Regions from separate parts of the Bacillus sp. ABA4_010 genome, predicted to be linked through region 1. Evidence: a T-box and tRNA genes for the amino acid it is inferred to sense, from the RefSeq annotation. Region 1 holds a T-box; the other holds one or more tRNA genes.
What was found. A T-box is a leader RNA that pairs with one kind of tRNA and senses whether it is charged. The one in region 1 lies ahead of pheS (phenylalanine--tRNA ligase subunit alpha), so its partner is inferred to be a tRNA-Phe.
Positions count from the first base shown of each region.

Region 2: it has a tRNA-Phe gene. The T-box ahead of pheS (phenylalanine--tRNA ligase subunit alpha) is inferred to sense a tRNA for this amino acid. The anticodon was not compared.

Region 1 is NZ_JBSWUN010000003.1:167,223-178,798, reverse strand. It holds gene rnhC (ribonuclease HIII) at 195-1,124, shown strand; gene pheT (phenylalanine--tRNA ligase subunit beta) at 1,164-3,578, opposite strand; gene pheS (phenylalanine--tRNA ligase subunit alpha) at 3,596-4,630, opposite strand; T-box leader at 4,690-4,924, opposite strand; gene ACXAEO_RS02075 (TrmH family RNA methyltransferase) at 5,026-5,784, opposite strand; gene sspI (small acid-soluble spore protein SspI) at 5,917-6,123, shown strand; gene ACXAEO_RS02065 (M42 family metallopeptidase) at 6,172-7,257, opposite strand; gene ACXAEO_RS02060 (dUTP diphosphatase) at 7,328-7,816, opposite strand; gene ACXAEO_RS02055 (sigma-w pathway protein ysdB) at 7,981-8,361, shown strand; gene ACXAEO_RS02050 (DUF1294 domain-containing protein) at 8,398-8,658, opposite strand; gene rplT (50S ribosomal protein L20) at 8,727-9,083, opposite strand; gene rpmI (50S ribosomal protein L35) at 9,122-9,322, opposite strand; gene infC (translation initiation factor IF-3) at 9,341-9,895, opposite strand; ribosomal protein L20 leader region at 9,915-10,043, opposite strand; gene thrS (threonine--tRNA ligase) at 10,173-11,576, opposite strand, start outside.
Region 2 is NZ_JBSWUN010000004.1:49,746-61,321, forward strand. It holds gene ACXAEO_RS19935 (YybS family protein) at 1-793, shown strand, start outside; gene ACXAEO_RS19940 (DHH family phosphoesterase) at 827-2,800, shown strand; gene rplI (50S ribosomal protein L9) at 2,797-3,243, shown strand; gene dnaB (replicative DNA helicase) at 3,274-4,641, shown strand; gene ACXAEO_RS19955 (adenylosuccinate synthase) at 5,010-6,296, shown strand; tRNA gene ACXAEO_RS19960 (tRNA-Lys) at 6,547-6,619, shown strand; tRNA gene ACXAEO_RS19965 (tRNA-Glu) at 6,646-6,717, shown strand; tRNA gene ACXAEO_RS19970 (tRNA-Asp) at 6,752-6,827, shown strand; tRNA gene ACXAEO_RS19975 (tRNA-Phe) at 6,856-6,928, shown strand; gene yycF (response regulator YycF) at 7,349-8,056, shown strand; gene walK (cell wall metabolism sensor histidine kinase WalK) at 8,061-9,884, shown strand; gene ACXAEO_RS19990 (YycH family regulatory protein) at 9,881-11,209, shown strand; gene ACXAEO_RS19995 (two-component system regulatory protein YycI) at 11,196-11,576, shown strand, end outside.

The sequences.
Region 1 (11,576 bases):
GAAGCCGCGCTCTATGGAAAGCCATGTACTGTTAAATAACGGCATATGAGATTCACCTACAGTTACAAAGAGCCACAAGGTTGCAGCGAAGGCCTGAACGTCTTATTTTCCACATGGTATAATAGGAAAGTTGAAACGTGGGGCAACCCATCAAAAGAGCAGAAAAATTGAGTTAAATGAAAAGGAGCTCATCAATGTCAAATACCGTTTTGAAAATGGATGCAAAGCAATTAGAAAACATGAAACAGCATTATGCAGCAAAGCTTGTGGAAAAAGTTCCACAAGGAGGACTTTTTGTCGCTAAAACAGGGACTTGTACCATTACAGCGTATCGTTCGGGAAAGGTTCTTTTCCAAGGTCAAAGTGCTGAAATAGAAGCGACTAAATGGGGAAGCGCTCCAGTTTCAGTCTCTTCTGCTTCTTCTACACGTAAATCTTCTAGTACACTTCCACCTAACATTGCCAAACAATCTTTCATCGGCTCCGATGAAGTCGGGACAGGCGATTTCTTCGGTCCGATTACAGTAGTAGCGGCCTATGTCGATAAAGAGCAAATCCCGCTTCTCCAAGAACTAGGTGTCAAAGATTCAAAAAGTTTAACCGATGAAAAAATTGTCGCCATTGCGAAACAGCTGATTACCTTCCTTCCATACAGTCTCCTTATTCTGCATAACGACAAATACAATGAATGGCAGCAAAAAGGCATGTCGCAAGGAAAGATGAAGGCGCTTCTTCATAATAAAGCAATCGCAAATGTGTTAAAAAAAATGGCTCCTGTTAAGCCTGAAGGTATTCTCATCGATCAGTTTGCGGAGCGTTCCGTTTACTATAAGCACATCGCTTCCCAACAAGAAATCGTGAAAGAGAACGTGCACTTCAGCACAAAAGGCGAAAGTGTTCATATCGCCGTAGCTGCTGCTTCGATGATTGCCCGTTACGCGTTTTTAAGGGAAATGGAAAAATTGAGTGAAAAAGCGGGCTTCCTTTTACCGAAAGGAGCAGGAGCTCAAGTAGATATCGCTGCCGCCCGTTTGATTAAACAACATGGTAAACAAGCGCTCCCTTCGTTCACTAAATTTCATTTTGCCAACACGCAAAAAGCGATGAACATTGCGAAAAAGTAAAAGCCATGAGCCGGTCGGCTCATGGCTTTTACTTTTTTATTAAGAACGCAATGATGCGTTGAATGCTTCTTCTACTGCTTTTAATACGCGGTCATGTGCTTTCGTCACTTCTTCATCTGTTAATGTACGCTCTGGGTCAAGGTAACGAAGAGAGAAGGCAACAGACTTTTTGCCTGGTTCCATTTTTTCCCCTTCATATAAATCAAATACCGTCACGTCTTTCAACAGCTTGCCACCCGCCTCTGTAATGACACGCTCGATATCGCCAGCTGAAACGTTTTGCTCCACTACAAGCGCAATATCGCGAGAAATCGATGGGAAGCGCGGAATAATTTCATATTGAACTTCTTGAACATCTGCTGTTAACAGCGTTTGTAAATCCAATTCATATACATATGTTTCACGCAAATCAAGCTCTTTTTGTACCGCTGGATGAAGCTGACCAACAAATCCGATGCTTGTGCCATTCATAAATACTTCAGCCGTACGGCCAGGGTGCATGCCCTCTTTGCTTGCAAGCTTGTATTCGATAGACGACGTTGCCCCTACTAAATCAAATAGCCCTTCTAAAATACCTTTAACCACATAGAAGTCCACAGCTTTCTTTTCTCCTTGCCAGCTGTGTGTATGCCATAATCCAGTAATAGCTCCAGCAAGGCGTTCTTTTTCTTGCGGTAACTCTCCTTGTTCGTTTGCTAAGAATACGGAACCAATTTCATATAACGCAACCGAATCCATTTGGCGAGCATTATTATGTTTAACCGCTTCTAACAGATGTGGAATAAGGCTCAAGCGAAGCGTGCTGCGCTCCTCACTCATTGGCATTGCTAAACGGATAGCTTGACTTTGTTCAAGCGCAAATTGAGCTGCCTTTTCTTCACTCGTCAATGAGTACGTAATGGCTTGTAAAAGACCCGCACCTTCTAAGAAGCGGCGAACTTTACGGCGTTTTTCTTGGTAAGGACTTAAGCGCCCAGGCGTTGCTTCTGAAATTGGCAACGTTGTTGGGATGTGGTCATAGCCGTACATACGTGCCACTTCTTCCACTAAATCTTCCTCAATCGTAATGTCGCCTCGTCTTGTTGGAACAGTGACAACAAAGCTTTCTTTCTCTTCTTTCACTTCAAATTGAAGGCGCTCAAAAATATCCTTCACTTGTTCAGCTGTTAACGCTGTACCAAGTACACTATTAATGCGCTGTAAGGAAATAGAGATTACTGCTGGTTCAATTGTCAGCGTATCTGCTTCAACCGTTCCGTCCACTACTTCACCACCAGCATATAAACTCATTAGTTCCGCTGCGCGATCTGCCGCTAAACGTGTGCGGTTTGGATCAATGCCTTTTTCGAAGCGTGCGCTCGCCTCACTTCGTAAGCCATGGTCTTTTGACGCCGTACGAACAGTTTGTCCTTTAAAATATGCCGACTCGATTAATACCGTTGTCGTATCATTTTGAACTTCAGAATTCGCTCCACCCATCACGCCGGCTAAAGCAATAGGCTCTGTTCCATTTGTGATGACAAGGTGCTCAGCTGTTAAAGTCCGTTCTGCCTCATCAAGTGTCACGATGTTCTCACCGTTTTGTGCACGTCTTACTAAAATTTCTTTTGAGCCAATACGGTCATAGTCAAATGCATGAAGGGGCTGGCCATATTCTAATAAAATGTAGTTTGTAATATCCACCACGTTATTGTGCGGGCGAATGCCTGCTGCCATTAAGCGTGTTTGCATCCAAAGCGGAGAGGGCGCAATTTTGACGTTCTTCACAATACGTGCCACGTATAATGGGTTGTCTTCTTTCGCCTCCACCTTAATGGCAATATAATCAGACGCTTTTTCATCGTTTGTTTCTAGGGCGATTTCCGGATACTTAACTTCACGTCCTAAAATAGCGGCTACTTCATGCGCAACTCCTAACATGCTTAATGCATCAGAACGGTTTGGTGTTAAGCCTAGTTCCAATACTTTATCTGTTAAATTCAACAGTTCAAGCGCATTCGCTCCTGGCTCCACATCATTCGGGAAAACGAAAATGCCTTCTTGATATTCTTTTGCCACAAGCTTTCCTTCGACTCCAAGCTCTTGAAGTGAGCAAATCATGCCGTTCGATTCTTCTCCGCGAAGTTTTGCTTTTTTAATTTTGAAATTGCCCGGTAAAACAGCCCCAACTGTCGCTACCGCTACTTTTTGGCCTTGAGCGACATTTGATGCGCCACAAATGATTTGAACAGGCTCATCTTCCCCGATGTCCACTAAGCACTTATTTAATTTATCTGCATTCGGATGTTGCTCACGCTCAACGACATGACCAATGACAACACCGCTAATGCCTTCGCCTACGTCTTCTACGCCTTCCACTTCAATTCCGCTTCTTGTAATCTTTTCAGCTAATTCTTCTGCTGAAATTCCTGTTAAATCCACATACTCCTGTAACCAACGATATGATACAAACATGTGCAAACCCTCCCTTTTTACGCTCGTTTAAATTGTTGTAAGAAACGTACATCATTTGTATAGAAATGACGAATGTCATCGACACCGTACTTTAACATGGCAATACGCTCTGGTCCCATACCGAAAGCGAATCCTTGATATTTCTTCGAATCATAACCGGCCATTTCAAGTACGTTCGGATGAACCATTCCAGCACCTAAAATTTCAATCCAGCCCGTTTTTTTACATACATTACAGCCTTTTCCGCCACACTTATGACAAGATACGTCTACCTCAACAGACGGCTCTGTGAATGGGAAAAAGCTTGGACGAAGACGAATTTCACGCTCTTCACCGAACATTTTTTTCGCAAATACTTCAAGCGTTCCTTTTAAATCGCTCATGCGAATGTTTTCATCGATAACTAGCCCTTCAATTTGTGTAAATTGATGAGAATGGGTCGCGTCATCATTGTCGCGGCGATATACTTTACCAGGGCAAATAATTTTAATCGGACCTTTGCCCTCATTTTTCTCCATCGTACGTGCCTGTACCGGAGAGGTATGCGTACGAAGCAAAATTTCCTCTGTAATATAGAAAGAATCTTGCATATCACGTGCCGGATGACCTTTTGGCAAGTTGAGCGCTTCAAAATTGTAATAATCTTTCTCGACTTCAGGACCTTCCGCAATGGAATAACCCATTCCTAAAAATAAATCTTCAATTTCCTCCACAACTGCTGTTAACGGGTGATGGTTCCCTACTTTAACAGGACGTCCCGGAAGCGTCACATCAATCGTTTCGGATGCAAGCTTTCGTTCTACTTCGGCTTGTTCCAACACCGTTTGTTTTGCTTCAAGATTCGATGCGATCGCTTCGCGCACGTCATTGACAAGTGCTCCCATTACAGGTCGTTCTTCAGCTGATAGTTTCCCCATGCCACGCAATACTTCTGTAATAGGCCCCTTCTTTCCAAGGTAAGCAACACGTACATCATTTAACTCTTTTAAATCATGAGCCGCTTCAATTTTAGCAATCGCTTCTTGTTGCAGCTCTTGTAAACGTTCTTTCATGCGAAAAATCCTCCTTTTTATCTTGCATCTTTTCATGGAAATAAAAAAACCCCTTCCCAAAAAGGGACGAGGTTTGATCGCGGTACCACCCTTATTTACGACAATATCAATATCTGTCGTACAACTTCAGCCACATAACGGTTTAAAACCGGAACACCTTTACATCACGCGGATGGTCCAAGTGTCAGCTCAGGAGGTGAATTCACGTATGTCTACCATAAAAATGCTTTCAGTCACGGCATTTTCTCCCTTAATGGCGCGCGTTACGCTACTCTTCTCCATCTACGCTTTTACATATGTAATTCCATTGATGTTCCATTCTCCATCAGTCAAGGATTTTGTCCTTCCTGAATCGAAGTTTCCTTTATTATATGGAAAATAAAACGATGTTGCAACTACATCCCGCGTAAATAGTACAATAAAATTCCGGCAGCAACGGCCACATTTAGCGACTCACTCTTACCGTAAATCGGGATGTATAAATTTTCATCTGCTTGTTCTAATAACGACGGATTGACGCCACTTCCTTCATTTCCGACTAAAAGGGCGAAAGCTCCCTTTGGCTGTACGTCCATATAAGGTTTTGCATCGTTTAAAGATGTGCCATACACCGAAACGCCGCGCTGCTTTAAAGCGGGAATAACCTCCTGCAAATCTCCTTTTACAACAGGCAAATGGAAAATCGCGCCTTGCGTAGAGCGAATAACTTTACTATTGTATAAATCAACACTGCCGTTGCCTAAAACCACTAAATCTACTCCAGCCGCATCTGCCGTTCGAAGCATCGTACCAAGGTTTCCTGGATCTTGAACAGCATCAATTAATAAAATGTTGCTTACATTCTCTCGTATGTCACTCGTTTGCTGCTGATAACAAACCGCTGCCACGCCTTGCGGGGTTTCGGTATCGGTAATGGCCTTCATAATCTCTTTGCCAACGACCGTAATAGAAATATTATCAACATTCCAAGAAGAAGGCATACTTACTTCTTCTGATACGATAAGCTCTTTCACCGTTTGCTTCGTCCGAAGCGCTTCTTCTACTAAATGATAACCTTCCACTAAAAATAGCCCGCTATTGTCTCGTTCCTTTTTTGTATGGAGTTTTTTCCATGTTTTCACTTGTGGATTTTTTACCGAATCAATTCGTTTCACCGTTCTGTCTCCTTCTTCTATTGTAAGTCCATTTTATACTGCCACCATTATATCTCAATTCTTCGTACATAGAAAATGCTCATAAGACTCACAATAACAATGTACTTTCACACTAAATTCGAGGTGATGAAAATGAATTTAAATTTACGAAATGCCATTATATCAAATGTTTCAGGGAATTCACAGCAGCAGTTGGAATCAACCATTATGGATGCCATCCAAAGCGGCGAAGACAAAATGCTGCCAGGCTTAGGTGTTTTATTCGAAGTAATCTGGAAAAATTCCAACGAACAAGACAAAAACGAGATGCTGTCAACTCTCGAAAAAGGGTTACAATAAGAAAAGACGGTTGGGTACCCAACCGTCTTTTCTTATGATATAAACCAATTAATTAAAGGTAATATTCTTGACCGTCTCTGCATCTAGACGTTTAATGACTTCTACAATAAGCTTGACGGCATTTTCATAATCATCGCGGTGTAACATCGCCGCATGTGAATGAATGTAGCGCGTCGCAATTGTAATAGATAAAGCAGGGACACCGTTTGCTGAAACGTGAATCGCACCTGAGTCCGTTCCTCCACCTGCCATCGAATCAAACTGATATGGGATATTCAATTCATCCGCTGTATCTGTCACAAGATCGCGCAAGCCTTTATGGGAGACCATTGATGCATCATATAAAATGATTTGTGGTCCTTTCCCCATTTTGCCCATTGCTTCTTTCTCTGACACCCCTGGCGTATCACCAGCAATGCCCACATCTACACCAAACGCAATGTCCGGCTGAATGAAGTTCGCTGACGTTTTCGCCCCGCGCAGTCCAACTTCTTCTTGAACCGTTCCAACACCGTACACGACGTTCGGGTGCGCTGTATCTTTCAGTTGCTTTAGCACGTCAATAGCAATGGCGCAACCAATGCGGTTATCCCACGCTTTAGCAAGTAGCATTTTTTCATTGTTTAACACTGTAAATTCAAAATATGGGACCACTTGATCTCCTGGTTTGACGCCCCATTCCATCGCTTCCTCTTTGCTGGATGCACCAATGTCGATAAACATATCTTTAATTTCAACCGGCTTTTTGCGAGCTTCCGGTGATAAAATATGAGGCGGCTTTGAACCGATAACCCCTGTTACATCCCCTTTTCTCGTTACAATCGTCACACGCTGGGCGAGCATCACTTGCGACCACCAGCCTCCTACCGTTTGAAAACGAAGAAACCCTTTATCATCGATTTGCGTAATCATAAAACCAACTTCATCCAAATGGCCCGCAACCATTATTTTGGGTCCATTTTCTTTTCCAGTTTTCTTGGCAATTAAGCTGCCTAACCCATCTGTTGTTACCTCATCTGCATAAGGCTCAATGTACTTTTTCATCACATCGCGCGGTTCACGCTCATTTCCAGGAATGCCTTTTGCATCCGTTAACTCTTTCAGCATCGTTAATGTTTCATCCAATTTAGCCATGCTGTTAGTCAGCCTCCTTCAATATGTATCATAATTCATTAGTATACAGAACATTTGCTCAAAACACGAATTAGTACCCTTGCTCCTGGCGCTGAAAATTCACTTCATTTTTCGCTTTATATGCGCGCTTTACATCCTCTGAGGAAAAACCGAGCATTTCGCCTAATATTAAGTATTGCGAAAACAACTGAATGTATGTATCTTGTGCCATATTTCTACGGAACTGTGAGAGATTTTCATAGACATTTAAAAATTGAGCGGTTAACTCCTCTTCTCTTTTTGCTTGCGGGACCGATACATCTGCCGGAATGCCAAGTTCTAAACCGAGTGAAAGTAAAAAGTGAACCCCATCTACATACTCTTCTAAAATAGTTTCTGCATCTGCTGACGGTTTCACGCTCCAAAACTTGAAGCAGCGCGTTTCATTCGCAAGCTCTCCTACCTCCACCATAAAAGCGAGAATTTTTCTTTCGATTAGAGATTCGCCTTTTAATCCATGCTTCTCTTCGATATGGGTATCTAACTGTCGCTGCATATCAAATAACTGTTCAAAATTCATTCTTTATTCTCCTTTCTACTTATATTCTGCTTCATAAGCATAGCAAACACCTATGCAAACATCATATTTGTTCCTCAATAAATTATAACAAAGTGAAAAGAAGATGAAACCTTTTCCCGATTGACACGTAAAGTAATGGAATAGAGTATAAGGAGGGACTTGGAATGATTGTCGTTCTATTACGTTTACTCATTATTGCCGCTTTTTTCTACCTTATTTTAAAGGCGGTGCGCTATTTTACAGATCCGATGCGCAAATTGGAACATGCACATGAGAAAAAAGAATTTCACCTCCTTGATGAGAAAGGAAATGTCCGCAAAAACTTTTTGCTCACATATAAAGGAGTCTTATTTGAAGGAGAAAAATATTTAGGAACGACTAATGACTCCTTTGAAGTTATCTCCATCATCGTTTCCATTCGCGATACTGAAAAGCTAGAAGGTCTTTCACGCCTTGACTTCTCTCGAATTGAGCAAGAAATTCAATTTTTATATCCGTACGCCAAAATTGAATGGAAAAGCCCGATTAAAGAATTTCTTCAATAAAAAGAGCCAAGCCGTAGAAATTAATGGCTTGGCTTTTTAAATAAATCGAAACAAAAAAACAGCATGAATCACCGCTAACAAAGGAAGACCTGCTTTAAACTGTTTATGCTTTGTTTTATGGTAAAACACATACATCCCTAAAGCCGCACCTGCTGCTCCGCCAACAATAGACCAAAACCAGATTGTTGCCTCTTTAATTCGCCACTTGCGCTCTCTTGCTCTTTGTTTATCCACTGCCATTAAAGTCATCGCCGCAATATTTACACATACATAATACATCAACAAAAGTTCATTCATTCTTTCGACTCCTTTTCGTCATTGTCACTAAAATAATAAAAAGCCTCCTTAAAAAGGAGGCTTTCGAATTATTTCAAGTTGCTTTTTGCAACTGTTGCTAATTCAGCGAATGCTTTTTCATCGCTAACAGCAAGCTCAGCTAACATTTTACGGTTAACTTCGATACCAGCTACTTTTAAACCGTGCATTAAACGGCTGTAAGAAAGACCGTTCATACGAGCAGCAGCGTTGATACGAGTGATCCATAATTTACGGAAGTCGCGCTTTTTCTGGCGACGGTCACGGTAAGCATACATTAAAGATTTCATTACTTGCTGGTTAGCAACTTTGTATAATGTATGTTTAGAACCGAAATAACCTTTTGCTAATTTTAAAACTTTTTTACGACGTTTGCGTGTTACTGTACCGCCTTTTACACGTGGCATAGTTGTTTCCCTCCTGTATTGTCTATCCTAAACCGAAATTATTTCATGTTAATTAATAAGAAACGGATGCGTTTGTAATCGCCTGTGCTTACTACAGCACCTTTGCGAAGTTTACGCTTTTGCTTTGTAGACTTGTTAGCAAATAAATGGCTTGTGTAAGCATGAGAACGTTTAAGCTTACCAGATCCAGTTTTCTTGAAACGCTTTGCAGCGCCGCGGTGAGTTTTCATTTTTGGCATTGAGTGTTCCTCCTCATTTTATTGCTTTTCATTTTTAGGTGCTAAAACTAAGAACATGCTGCGTCCGTCCATCTTAGGAGCAGCCTCTATTGATCCTACATCCGCACAAGCTTCTGAGAAACGATCTAATACACGTTGACCGATTTCCTTATGCGTAATTGCACGACCCTTAAAGCGAATGCTCGCTTTTACTTTATCGCCTTTTTCAAGGAACTTGCGTGCATTGCGAAGTTTCGTATCAAAGTCATGTTGATCAATTGTCGGACTTAAACGAACTTCTTTTAAGCTGATGATCTTCTGGTTTTTGCGAGCTTCCTTTTCCTTCTTCTGTTGCTCAAATCGGAATTTACCATAATCCATAATACGGCATACTGGCGGTTTCGCATTTGGAGCAACCATAACAAGATCTTGGTTCACTCGCGCAGCAATTTCTAATGCTTCCTGCTTCGTTTTAATTCCTAATTGTTCCCCGTTTTGGTCGATTAAACGAACTTCGCGGGCACGGATGCCCTCGTTCACCATCATATCCTTGCTAATAAGTAGCCACCTCCAAGGTTTTATGGTCGAATACATCGTTTGAGCAGATGTCTGCCCCACAAAAAAAGTGTGAGCACATACTGCACCCACACTTTACCTTTACACATACGTAAATAGTTAAATTCATACCTGCCAACTGCTTGAGCGTCGACCAGGTGAGAAGCGGGTGCTTCTGCTTTTACACAAACAAGTATTCAATTACCTTTACAATTGTAACATGTCCATCAGACTATGTCAACGTTGTAGGCTACTTTTATCACAACAAAAATTATTCTATCAAAGTTACTTTATAAATGCAATCATTTTTTTCTGTTTATCGTGCTACTTCTTGTTTTAACGCTGCAACGAATTGTTCGAAGTCAATCGTCTCTGATTTTTGCTCACCATATTTGCGGACATTAACAGCATTTTCTTCCACTTCTTTATCGCCGACAACAAGCATGTACGGTGTTTTTTGCATTTGCGCTTCGCGGATTTTGTAGCCAATCTTCTCATCGCGCTCATCAAGCTCTACACGAAACCCTTCAAGCTGCAATTTTTCTTGAACTTGCTTTGCATACTCTAAGTGAACTCCAGGTGATACAGGGATAACCTGTACTTGAACCGGTGCCAACCACGTTGGGAACGCACCTTTATACTCTTCGATTAAGAAGGCTACAAATCGTTCCATTGTTGATACAACGCCGCGGTGAATAACGACTGGACGATGCGGTTTGCCGTCTTCTCCAACATATGTTAAGTCAAAGCGCTCTGGCAATAAGAAATCAAGCTGTACTGTTGATAAGGTTTCATCTTTTCCAAGAGCTGTACGTACTTGAACATCCAATTTCGGACCGTAGAACGCCGCTTCGCCTTCTGCTTCATAATAATCAAGACCAAGCTCGTCCATCGCTTCTTTCAACATGCTTTGCGCTTTTTCCCACATTGCATCATCATCGTAATACTTTTCTGTATCTTGTGGGTCACGGTAAGATAAGCGGAATGAGTAATCTTCTAAACCGAAATCTTTATATACCGCCAACACTAAGTTTACGACACGCTTAAATTCATCTTTAATTTGATCAGGACGCACGAAAATATGAGCATCGTTCAACGTCATCCCGCGTACACGCTGTAACCCGGATAGTGCACCTGACATTTCATAACGGTGCATCGTGCCAAGCTCCGCAATACGGATTGGCAATTGACGGTAACTGTGAATTTCATTTTTATAAATCATCATATGGTGCGGGCAGTTCATCGGACGAAGCACAAGTTGCTCGTTATCCATCTCCATCGCCGGGAACATGCCGTCTTGATAATGATCCCAGTGGCCAGACGTTTTATAAAGCTCCACACTTCCTAATACCGGTGTATACACATGTTGATAACCTAAACGCTCTTCTTTATCCACAATGTAACGTTCGATCACGCGGCGAATAGCAGCACCTTTTGGAAGCCATAATGGAAGACCTTGTCCAACTTTTTGAGAGTTCGTGAATAAGTTCAGCTCTTTTCCTAGCTTACGGTGGTCACGTTCTTTCGCCTCTTCCAATAAGCGTAGATGCTCTGCCAACTCTTCTTTTTTGAAGAACGCTGTACCGTAAATACGTTGCAGCATTTTATTTTTACTGTCACCGCGCCAGTACGCACCCGCAATGCTTAACAGCTTAAATTCTTTAATTTTTCCTGTCGAAGGAACATGGACACCGCGACAAAGATCGAAAAATTCACCTTG
Region 2 (11,576 bases), on a different contig from region 1:
CGGTTGGAAAAATGTAGTGCCATTCTTTATTGGTTCGCTCATTTTAACAGGTTTGTTTGGAACTGTTTTTTTAGTTCCTTTAACGCTTGCCTTTGGCTTGAGTGGAACGCTCATTGGAGAATTATATAAAAGAGAAAAAAGCCGCTACTCCATCTTAATGGGTGGAACGGTCATGTTTAGTGTGAGTTTAGTCTTGTTATTTGTCATGACGAGTGTTTTTGCTAATATAAATATGCTAACGGAACTTGAGACAGCTTTTGAGGAATCGATGCAAACAACGGAAGAAATGCTTGGTTCACTCGGACAAGAGACAAGTGAGCAGCAAATGGAACTGCTGGAGCAATCGTTTGAAACTCTTCGATATTTACTGCCCTCCTTTTTTGTTATCTTAGGTTTTATTTTAGCCTTTTTAACACAGTGGGCGTCCGTTCCAATTCTAAAAAAGATGGGTTACTCTATTGAAAAGTTTCCGCCACTCAGAAGTTTTAAACTTCCTAAAAGTTTGCTTTGGTATTATTTGATTGTATTGGTGTTATCCTTTTTAGAAATGGAAAAAGGATCTTTCCTTTATATTAGCGTGCTTAATGTGGCTCAAATTTTACAATTACTGATGGTTGTGCAAGGGTATGCTTTCCTTTTTTACTACTTTCATCAAAAATCAGTGGGAAAATGGGTTCCTGTCATGATTGTTGTCTTGACTGTAATCGTTCCTTTTTTCCTTCAATTTATTCGAATCTTAGGTATAATTGATTTAGGATTTGATTTGCGTAAACAAAAAAACAAGCAGTCATGAAATTAGGAAATTAAAGATTGGGAGCTGAAATGGATGCCTGTCTTTGATAAAAAGAACATCATTCGTTTTCCCTTTTACTTGCTATATAGCCTTGCTTTAATCTTATTCGGTTTTGTCATGTATAAGCATTGGCTGATAGGAGCAATTGGGTTTTTATGCTTATTGTCGGTACTAGTGATTTTTATTAAAATGGAACGAATGTTGTTCAATGAATTTGAATCGTATGTGTCCATGCTTTCTCACCGCTTAAAAAAAGTAGGGGAAGAGGCATTAATGGAAATGCCCATTGGAATTATGCTTTTTAATGATGATTACCAAGTGGAGTGGACAAATCCGTTTCTTGCTTCATGCTTTAATGAAGATACATTAGTAGGAAGATCTTTGTATGATGTAGCAGAAAGCATTGTGCCTTTGATTAAACAAGAGGTGGAAACAGAAACCGTTACGTTGAATGAACGAAAATTTAAAGTCGTCATCAAACGAGATGAACGACTGCTTTATTTCTTTGATGTCACTGAACAAGCAGAAATTGAAAAATTGTATGAAGCGGAACGAACTGTTTTAGGTATCATCTTTTTAGACAATTATGATGAAGTGACACAAGCAATGGACGACCAGGTAAAAAGCAATTTGAATAGTCAAGTGACATCCCTTATTAATCAGTGGGCGCATGAAACAGACATTTTTATTAAACGAACTTCCTCTGATCGTTTTCTAATTGTCATGAACGAACAAATTTTGATGAACTTGGAAAAGAACAAATTCTCTATCTTAGATGATGTAAGGGAAAAAACAGCGAAGCAAAATGCACCGTTAACGTTAAGCGTAGGAATTGGAGTAGGGGCATCGGTTTTGCCGGAATTAGGAGCGCTTGCCCAATCAAGCCTTGATTTAGCTCTAGGCAGGGGAGGCGATCAGGTCGCCATTAAGCAGCCAAATGGGAAAGTGAAATTCTACGGGGGCAAGACGAATCCGATGGAAAAACGAACCCGTGTACGTGCCCGTGTCATCTCTCACGCGTTAAAAGAATTAGTGACGGAAAGCGAAAAAGTCATTATAATGGGTCACAAATACCCTGATATGGATGCAGTTGGCTCCGCTATCGGCATTTTAAAGGTCGCACAAGTGAACCAAAAAGAAGGTTTCATTGTTCTTGATCCAAATCAAATTGATTCAGGCGTTCAAAGACTTTTAGAAGAAATTAAGAAGCAACCAGATCTTTGGTCACGCTTCATTACACCTGAAGAAGCGTTAAACATTGCCACGGAGGATACGTTACTTGTCATTGTAGACACTCATAAGCCATCTTTAGTAATTGAAGAAAGGCTATTAAATAAAATGGAACACGTAGTAGTGATCGACCATCATCGACGCGGTGAGGAGTTTATTGAAGACCCACTGCTCGTCTATATGGAGCCGTATGCGTCGTCAACAGCCGAGTTAGTGACAGAGCTGTTGGAATATCAGCCAAAGCGTTTTAAAATTAACATATTAGAATCTACTGCTTTACTTGCCGGTATTATTGTGGATACGAAAAGTTTCACGCTCCGGACAGGCTCGCGAACTTTTGATGCAGCGTCGTTTTTAAGATCTAACGGTGCTGACACGGTACTTGTGCAGAAGTTTTTAAAAGAAGACATGGATCAATATGTAAAACGAGCAAAGCTCATTAAAAATGCAGAAATTTATAAGGCTGGGATTGCCATTTCAAAAGGCACAGAGGACGAAAACTTCGATCAAGTACTGATCGCCCAAGCAGCTGATACACTGCTTTCTATTAATGGTGTCGTCGCATCTTTTGTCATTTCCCGAAGAAAAGATCAACTAGTTGGCATTAGTGCCAGGTCACTTGGTGGAATTAATGTGCAAGTGATTATGGAAGGCTTACAAGGTGGAGGACATTTGACCAATGCGGCTACCCAACTTCAAAATATTACGCTAAGTGAAGCAGAAGAAAAATTGAAACAAGTCATTGATGAGTATTTAGAAGGAGGAAAAAAAGAATGAAAGTCATTTTTCTACAAGATGTAAAAGGAAGAGGAAAAAAAGGTGAAGTCAAAAATGTAGCTGATGGATACGCTCAAAACTTTTTGATTAAGCAAGGACTGGCCGTTGAGGCAACAAATGCCAGTTTGAAAGCATTAGAAGGACAGAAGAATAAGGAAAAGAAAGAAGCGGCAGAAGAGCTGCAAAGCTCTAAAGAATTAAAAGAAGTATTAGAGAAATTAACGGTTGAATTAAAAGCAAAATCAGGAGAAGGCGGACGTTTATTCGGTTCCATTACAAGTAAACAAATTGCTGAAGCATTACAAAAGAACCACAACATTAAAGTGGATAAGCGCAAAATGGAAATGGATGATGCGATTCGTGCCCTTGGGTATACGAATGTGACGGTGAAGCTTCACCCTGAAGTAACAGCTACATTAAAAGTACATGTATCAGAACAATAAATTTGTTGAAAAGAGGGGCGATTAAATAATATGAGTGATCTTTTTGCCGACCGTCTCCCGCCTCAAAATATTGAGGCAGAGCAAGCGGTTTTAGGAGCTGTATTTTTAGAGCCTTCCTCTTTAACATTGGCTTCGGAATTATTGATTCCAGAAGATTTTTATCGTGCTGCTCACCAAAAGATTTTTAACTGTATGTTGAATCTTTCGGACAGAGGGGAGCCCATTGATTTAGTCACGGTTACAGCGGATTTAGCTGACCAAAAGATTTTAGAAGAAATCGGTGGAGTTTCTTATTTAAGTGATTTGGCAAATTCGGTTCCAACCGCAGCCAACATCGAATATTATGCCAAAATAGTAGAAGAAAAATCGATTTTACGGCGATTGATTCGAACGGCCACTCACATTGCCTCTGAAGGATATGCGCGGGAAGAGGATGTAGAAGGGCTTTTAAATGAAGCAGAAAAAAATATTTTAGAGGTATCACAACGAAAAAATACAGGGGCTTTCCAAAATATCAAAGATGTTCTCGTTCAAACCTATGATAATATTGAACTTCTTCATACTCGGAAGGGAGATATTACGGGGATTCCGACTGGATTCGCTGAGCTCGATCGAATGACGGCAGGATTTCAGCGCAATGATTTAATCATTGTCGCAGCACGCCCGTCTGTTGGTAAGACTGCTTTTGCCTTGAATATTGCGCAAAATGTTGCGACTAAGACAGATGAAAATGTCGCGATTTTCAGTTTGGAGATGGGGGCCGATCAGCTTGTCATGAGGATGCTTTGTGCAGAGGGAAATATTAATGCACAAAACTTACGAACAGGTTCCTTGACGTCGGAAGACTGGGGAAAATTAACGATGGCCATGGGGTCTCTATCCAATGCGGGTATTTTTATTGACGATACGCCAGGAATTCGAGTAAGTGAAATTCGGGCTAAATGTCGGCGCTTAAAGCAGGAAAACGGACTTGGCATGATTTTAATTGACTATCTTCAATTGATTCAAGGAAGCGGAAGAGGTGGCGGTGAAAACCGTCAGCAGGAAGTATCGGAAATTTCTCGCTCCTTAAAAGCATTAGCTCGTGAGCTCAAAGTACCGGTTATTGCGCTGTCACAGCTTTCCCGTGGTGTAGAGCAAAGACAAGATAAGCGTCCGATGATGTCGGATATTCGTGAATCGGGGAGTATTGAGCAGGATGCGGATATTGTAGCCTTCTTGTATCGTGATGACTACTACGACCGAGAAAGTGAAAATAAAAACATCATTGAAATCATCATCGCCAAACAGCGTAATGGACCTGTTGGCACTGTTCAATTAGCGTTTGTCAAAGAGTATAATAAATTCGTGAACCTTGAGCGCCGCTTCGATGATTCTGGCATTCCACCAGGCGCTTAAATCAAAAGAGACAGAGGGATTGTTCCTTCTGTCTCTTCTTTTTGAGCTGTTTTTGACCGGTATATAAATATACTATTTCATCACTCAACATTTTTTTCATCAATGCACCACTAATTTATATTTTTCAATTAATCATTCGGCAAAGCTTCATTCGATGGAGAAGCATTACAATTTTTGATTAAAACAACTTGATTTTTTCCCTTTTAATCATGTTAAATTTTCTAGATGGATTTATATAACGAACATATAGATAGATATATAGATTAATTGTTCGGATTTTAATTGACTTTACTACGTTGAATTGATACACTTATTAACGTTAAATGAAGTTAAGAAAAGTCGTGTTGATTAAGCGGAGGTGCTGGAATATGTCATCTGTTGTTGTTGTGGGAACACAATGGGGAGATGAAGGAAAAGGGAAGATTACCGATTTCCTTTCAGAAAATGCAGAAGTGATTGCACGCTATCAAGGTGGTAACAATGCAGGTCATACAATTAAATTCAATGGTGAAACATATAAATTACATTTAATTCCATCTGGTATTTTTTATAAGGATAAGATTTGTGTAATTGGAAATGGAATGGTTGTTGATCCAAAAGCACTTGTGAAAGAATTGAAGGGCTTACATGAGCGTGGAGTGACAACAGATAACTTACGTATCAGTAATCGTGCCCATGTTATCTTGCCTTACCATTTAAAGTTGGATGAAGTGGAAGAAGCACGAAAAGGCGATAATAAAATTGGGACAACGAAAAAAGGGATTGGCCCTGCTTATATGGATAAAGCGGCACGTATCGGAATTCGCATGGCGGATTTATTAGATCGTGAAACGTTTGAAGAGAAATTAATACGTAACCTAGAAGAAAAAAATCGCCTATTTGAGAAAATGTACGAAGTTGAAGGGTTCAAAGTAGAAGATATTTTGGATGAGTACTATGAGTACGGTCAACAAATTGCGCAATATGTTTGTGATACATCTGTTGTGTTAAATGATGCATTAGATTCAGACAAGCGTGTTCTATTTGAAGGTGCACAAGGGGTTATGCTTGATATTGATCAAGGTACATACCCATTCGTTACGTCTTCTAACCCAGTAGCTGGCGGTGTTACAATTGGAACAGGTGTCGGCCCGAATAAAATTAAACATGTAGTCGGTGTTTCGAAAGCTTATACATCTCGTGTAGGAGACGGCCCATTCCCGACTGAATTACATGATGAAATCGGACATCAAATTCGTGAAGTTGGACGCGAATATGGTACAACAACAGGAAGACCTCGCCGTGTTGGCTGGTTTGACAGTGTAGTGGTCCGCCATGCGCGTCGTGTAAGTGGATTGACAGATTTATGTTTGAATTCTATTGATGTATTAACAGGCATTGAAACTTTAAAAATTTGTGTTGCTTACCGTTACAATGGCGAAATCATTGATGAGTATCCAGCAAGCCTTAAAATTTTATCAAAATGTGAGCCTGTGTATGAAGAACTACCTGGTTGGACAGAAGATATTACAAGCGTAAAAACATTGGATGAACTTCCAGAGAATGCACGTCGTTATGTGGAGCGTGTATCAGAATTAACAGGGATTCCTCTTTGCACATTCTCTGTCGGACCAGATCGTAATCAAACGAATGTGATTCGCAGCTTATACAATTAATACATTGAGTCAGGCGTTAATCGCTTGCTTAAATGGAACCTTCAGGGGAAAGTATGCTTTTCCTTTGAAGGTTCTCTTTTGTATGAAGGTATGCTAAAATGAATCAGGTTTGCATCTCATCGCGCATCTTTCTAGTAGTCCATTTGCTGCTTCCTTTTTGGAGGAGAAGGCTTTTTAATATTTTTTTATGAAAAAGTATTGCATGTGTATTCAAATGGTGTTATTATAAAAGACGTCGCCGAGATAATATGAGCCATTAGCTCAGTCGGTAGAGCATCTGACTTTTAATCAGAGGGTCGAAGGTTCGAGTCCTTCATGGCTCACTTTTATAATTAATCATGATAACTGTGGCCCGTTGGTCAAGCGGTTAAGACACCGCCCTTTCACGGCGGTAACACGGGTTCGAATCCCGTACGGGTCATCTTTCTTAATTAAAATAAAAGTGTATAAATTTTGGTCCCGTGGTGTAGCGGTTAACATGCCTGCCTGTCACGCAGGAGATCGCGGGTTCGATTCCCGTCGGGACCGCCATTTTATCTTAAAGCGCATAATAACATATGGCTCGGTAGCTCAGTTGGTAGAGCAAAGGACTGAAAATCCTTGTGTCGGCGGTTCGATTCCGTCCCGAGCCATCCTTAAAAAGCATGATATTTTATCATGCTTTTTTTCTTTTTATTCGACTTTTATCAAAGAAGCACTTATAGTGAAAGTACTCTTGGTGTAAAATATCAAAGCGCTGTATATATGATGAAGTCGATTCGTTTTATAATCGACTATTCTTTTTAGTTTAAAAATGGATGATAGATGAACCTCTAGCAAAGCTAGAGGTTTTCCTCTATCTATCGCTGTGATGACAGAGGATTTGAAAAAATGATGATTAATACAATGGATATATATGAATAGGTCTTTTTCTCCTATTTTAAACAAGGAGAGAGCATGATATGACGTTTGTAAGAGGATTAAGTATAATAAGAAAGTGGATTTGAAAAAATGATAGATAATTACGAAGCGATTACATGATTCTTTAATTGAAGCGAAGGAGAACGATCGTTATGGATAAACGTATTTTAGTAGTAGATGATGAAAAACCAATTGCAGATATTTTAAAGTTTAATCTCCAAAAAGAAGGATATGAGGTTCATTGTGCTTATGATGGGATTGAGGCATTGGAGAAGGTAGAAGAGGTTCAGCCTGAGTTGATTTTACTTGACATTATGCTTCCTCAAAAAGATGGGATGGAAGTTTGCCGTGAAGTACGGAAAAAATATGACATGCCGATTATTATGCTAACAGCTAAAGACTCGGAAATTGATAAAGTACTTGGTCTGGAGCTTGGGGCAGACGATTATGTAACGAAACCTTTTAGTACGAGAGAGCTGCTAGCACGTGTGAAAGCGAACTTAAGACGTCATCAACAAACACCGGTGGCAGAAGAAGAAAGTGAAACGAATGAGATTCATATTAGTTCACTAGTGATCCATCCTGATGCGTACATTGTTTCTAAGCGGGGAGAAACGATTGAACTGACTCATCGTGAGTTTGAGCTGCTTCATTATTTAGCTAAGCACATTGGACAAGTGATGACACGTGAGCATCTTTTGCAAACAGTTTGGGGCTATGACTACTTTGGGGATGTGCGCACAGTGGATGTAACGGTAAGAAGACTTCGGGAGAAGATTGAAGATAATCCAAGCCATCCTACATGGATTGTAACAAGAAGAGGAGTAGGGTATTATTTGCGCAATCCTGAGCAGGAGTAAAGGCATGAAGAAAGTACGATTTTACCAATCCATTCAGTTAAAATTTGTGTTGATTTATGTACTGCTTATTGCCATTGCCATTCAAATTATCGGGGCTTATTTTGTCAATCAGCTGGAAAGGCAACTTGTGACGAATTTTTCTCATTCCATTGAGGAGAGAGTCAATTTGCTTGCCTATAATTTGGAACAAGAAACGAAGAAAAAAAGAGACGAGGCTTCTCCTACATTGGAAGAAGACGTTCAAGCTGTATTGCAAGATTTTGCGTCTAAAGATATTAACGAAGTACAATTTATTGATCAAAATAGAAGAATTGTCGGAACGTCCGATCCTTATCCGCAAAGCGTCGTCGGGAAAAAAACATCTGATTTTGCTGTCAAACGGGCTTTATTGGCAGGAACAACTTCAGAAAAAATTGTTATTGACCCTAAAAATGGTCATCGAATCCGTGTATTGACGATTCCTGTCCGTTCAGCACAGAATGAAATTATTGGGGCCGTGTATATTATGGCAACGATGGAACATGTGTACAATCAAATGAAGGGAATTAATAATATTTTTGCTCAGGGGACGATTATTGCGGTAGGGATTACAGCAATATTGGGTGTTCTTCTAGCCCAAACGATTACAAGACCTATGTCAGAGATGAGAAGACAAGCTTTAGAGATGGCAAAAGGAAATTTCTCAAGAAAAGCCAAAGTTTATGGCTATGATGAAATTGGTCAGCTTGCTTTAACCTTCAATAATTTAACAAGAAAGTTACAGGAAGCTCAGGCAACTACTGAGGGAGAAAGAAGAAAGCTAAGCTCTGTCCTGGCCCATATGACTGATGGAGTGATTGCGACCGATCGAAAGGGACGAATCATTCTCATTAATGATCCAGCAGCCAATATGTTGAATGTTTCACGTGAAACAGTGTTATCAGAACCAATTGTAGAGCTGTTAGGGCTTTCGGAAGAATATACATTTGAGCAGCTTCTAGATAAAGATTCTTTAATTCTTGATTTTAGTGTGTATCAAAAGCCATTCATTTTACGAGCAACGATATCGACGATTCAAAAAGAAACCGGGCTTATTAATGGAATTATTACGGTGCTGCATGATATTACAGAACAAGAAAAAATTGATCAAGAACGAAGAGAATTTGTAGCCAACGTCTCGCATGAGCTGAGAACTCCGTTAACAACGATGCGAAGCTATTTGGAAGCTTTAGCTGATGGAGCATGGCAAGATGAAGATATTGCACCTAAGTTTTTAAATGTCACCCAAACGGAAACAGAACGAATGATTCGACTCGTGAATGATTTATTGCAATTGTCCAAGCTTGATAGCCATGATTATCGTTTTTCAAAAGATGTCGTGAATTTCACCGAGTTTTATCAGCATATTATTGACCGATTTGAAATGGCGAAAGAGCAAGGCATTTCGTTTATACGAAAGCTTCCAAGCGAGTCTATTTATGTCTACATTGACCCAGATAAGATTACACAAGTGCTGGATAATATCATTTCCAATGCCATTAAATACTCTCCTGAAGGAGGCACGATTACTTTTTCACTCGAACAGCGAGAGGAACAAATTGTCGTGAGTGTAAAGGATGAGGGAGTAGGAATTCCATCGGATAATGTCAATAAAATCTTTGATCGTTTTTATCGAGTGGATAAAGCACGTTCCCGTAATTTAGGTGGGACAGGACTGGGCCTTGCTATTGCAAAAGAAATGGTGTTGGCGCATGACGGAAATATATGGGCTAAAAGTAAAGAAGGCGTTGGAACAACCATCTATTTTACTCTTCCGATTGAAAGAGAAAATGAGGATGAATGGGTATGAGAAAGTACGAGTTAGTGAAAACCATTTTGTTGTCTTTACTAATTATTATTAGCGGAGTATTAACCTGGAACTTATGGACGTATCAACCTGCTTATGATGAAATTGAAAATACAGAGTATATTCAGCAGGATATTATGATTAGTCCGAAAAGGGAACTGGAAGATCATCTGCGTCCGACGAAAGTGTTTTATCATGAAGAAAAAGGACATTATGGGTCGACGAAGGAAGAGCATATTGTCAAATGGATGACGGAAATGAAGAAAGGAAGTTTTTATGATTTCCAAAATATTTCCGCCACGGTGTCGAAAGACGAATTTTTGTCCTTTATGCATGAAGAGGATTCTATTGAGTTAGTTTATCCAGATACCATTGCGATCCAAACATTCCAGCTTATGTTTCAAGTGAATGAGAAATCGTTACCTTCTATTTATTTTGACCATGTTGTGTTGAAGTTTAAAGAAGGACAAGACGAGGAAGTTTCTGCGTACTTTGTTGACTACGAACGCAGGAAAATTTACGAAGCATCCATTGAAAATGTTATGAAGGAAGATTTAGAGCGGATTAATAAAAGGTTTGAGGATGAATATGAACCATATCTTGCTTACAAGATTAATGATGTACGAGCCATTTTTCTTCCAAAAGGACCGGTTGAAATTAACCGTATTCAATATTACACTGATAAAATTGAAACAGAGAAATTTCGAGATGCGTTATTTAGTGACCCAAGCTATGTGAGAAAAGAGTCATTAGCTTACGAAGACCTTTACACAGATGGGTCGCGTCTATTAGAAGTAGATTCTACGATTAATGTGATGGTCTATGTGAATCCAATTAACATTCAAAATGATAATATGGAGAGCTCACAATTATTAAAACGAAGCTTCAGTTTTGTGAATGATCATGGAGGATGGACGGATACGTATCGATTTGCAAGCTGGGATCGCGATAAACAAGAGGTTGTTTATCGATTATATGAAGACAATCATCCTGTTTTTAATGCTCAAGGAATGACCGAGATTTATCAGCGATGGGGAAGTACGGAGATTATTCGGTACTCGCGTCCAATTTATCGCTTTATTAAACTGCCGTTGGATAGCTATCCTGTCAAGCTAACACCAGGTAATGAAATTATGGAACAAATTGAGCAAAAGTCTAAGTTTAACCCTCTTTTATTAAAAGATGTGGTCGTTGGCTATAAACTGATTCGGGAAGATCCTGCCTCTAAAGTAGTGTCCCTTGAACCAGCATGGTTCTATCTCTATAATCAAACGTGGTATGAGGTAAAACAGCCGGGAGAGGGAGGGGATATAAATGGATTGGAGTAAAACAAAAACAATTTTTATTATTACCTTCTTAATTTTAGACTTGTTTTTGGCCTATCAGTTTTTAGAAAAGCGTAATGAAGGTCAGTTGGATATGATTGCGGAAATCAGCATTGAAGAGCAATTGGCAGAAGAGAAAATTACGTATATTAATCTCCCGAAAACACCCGCTAAAGAGACGTATTTTAATGCGAAAAGTAAAGTGTTTACAGATGAAGAAATAAAGAAAATTAAGAAGCAGGACGTCACGAGATTAAATGACTATGTTTTACAAGGAACATTTTCAGAACCAGTCGTGCTGCCAGATTCCAATGTGACCTTCCGTTTAAGCCAATTTTTGAAGGAAAATATCCTTTACGGCGATTCATAT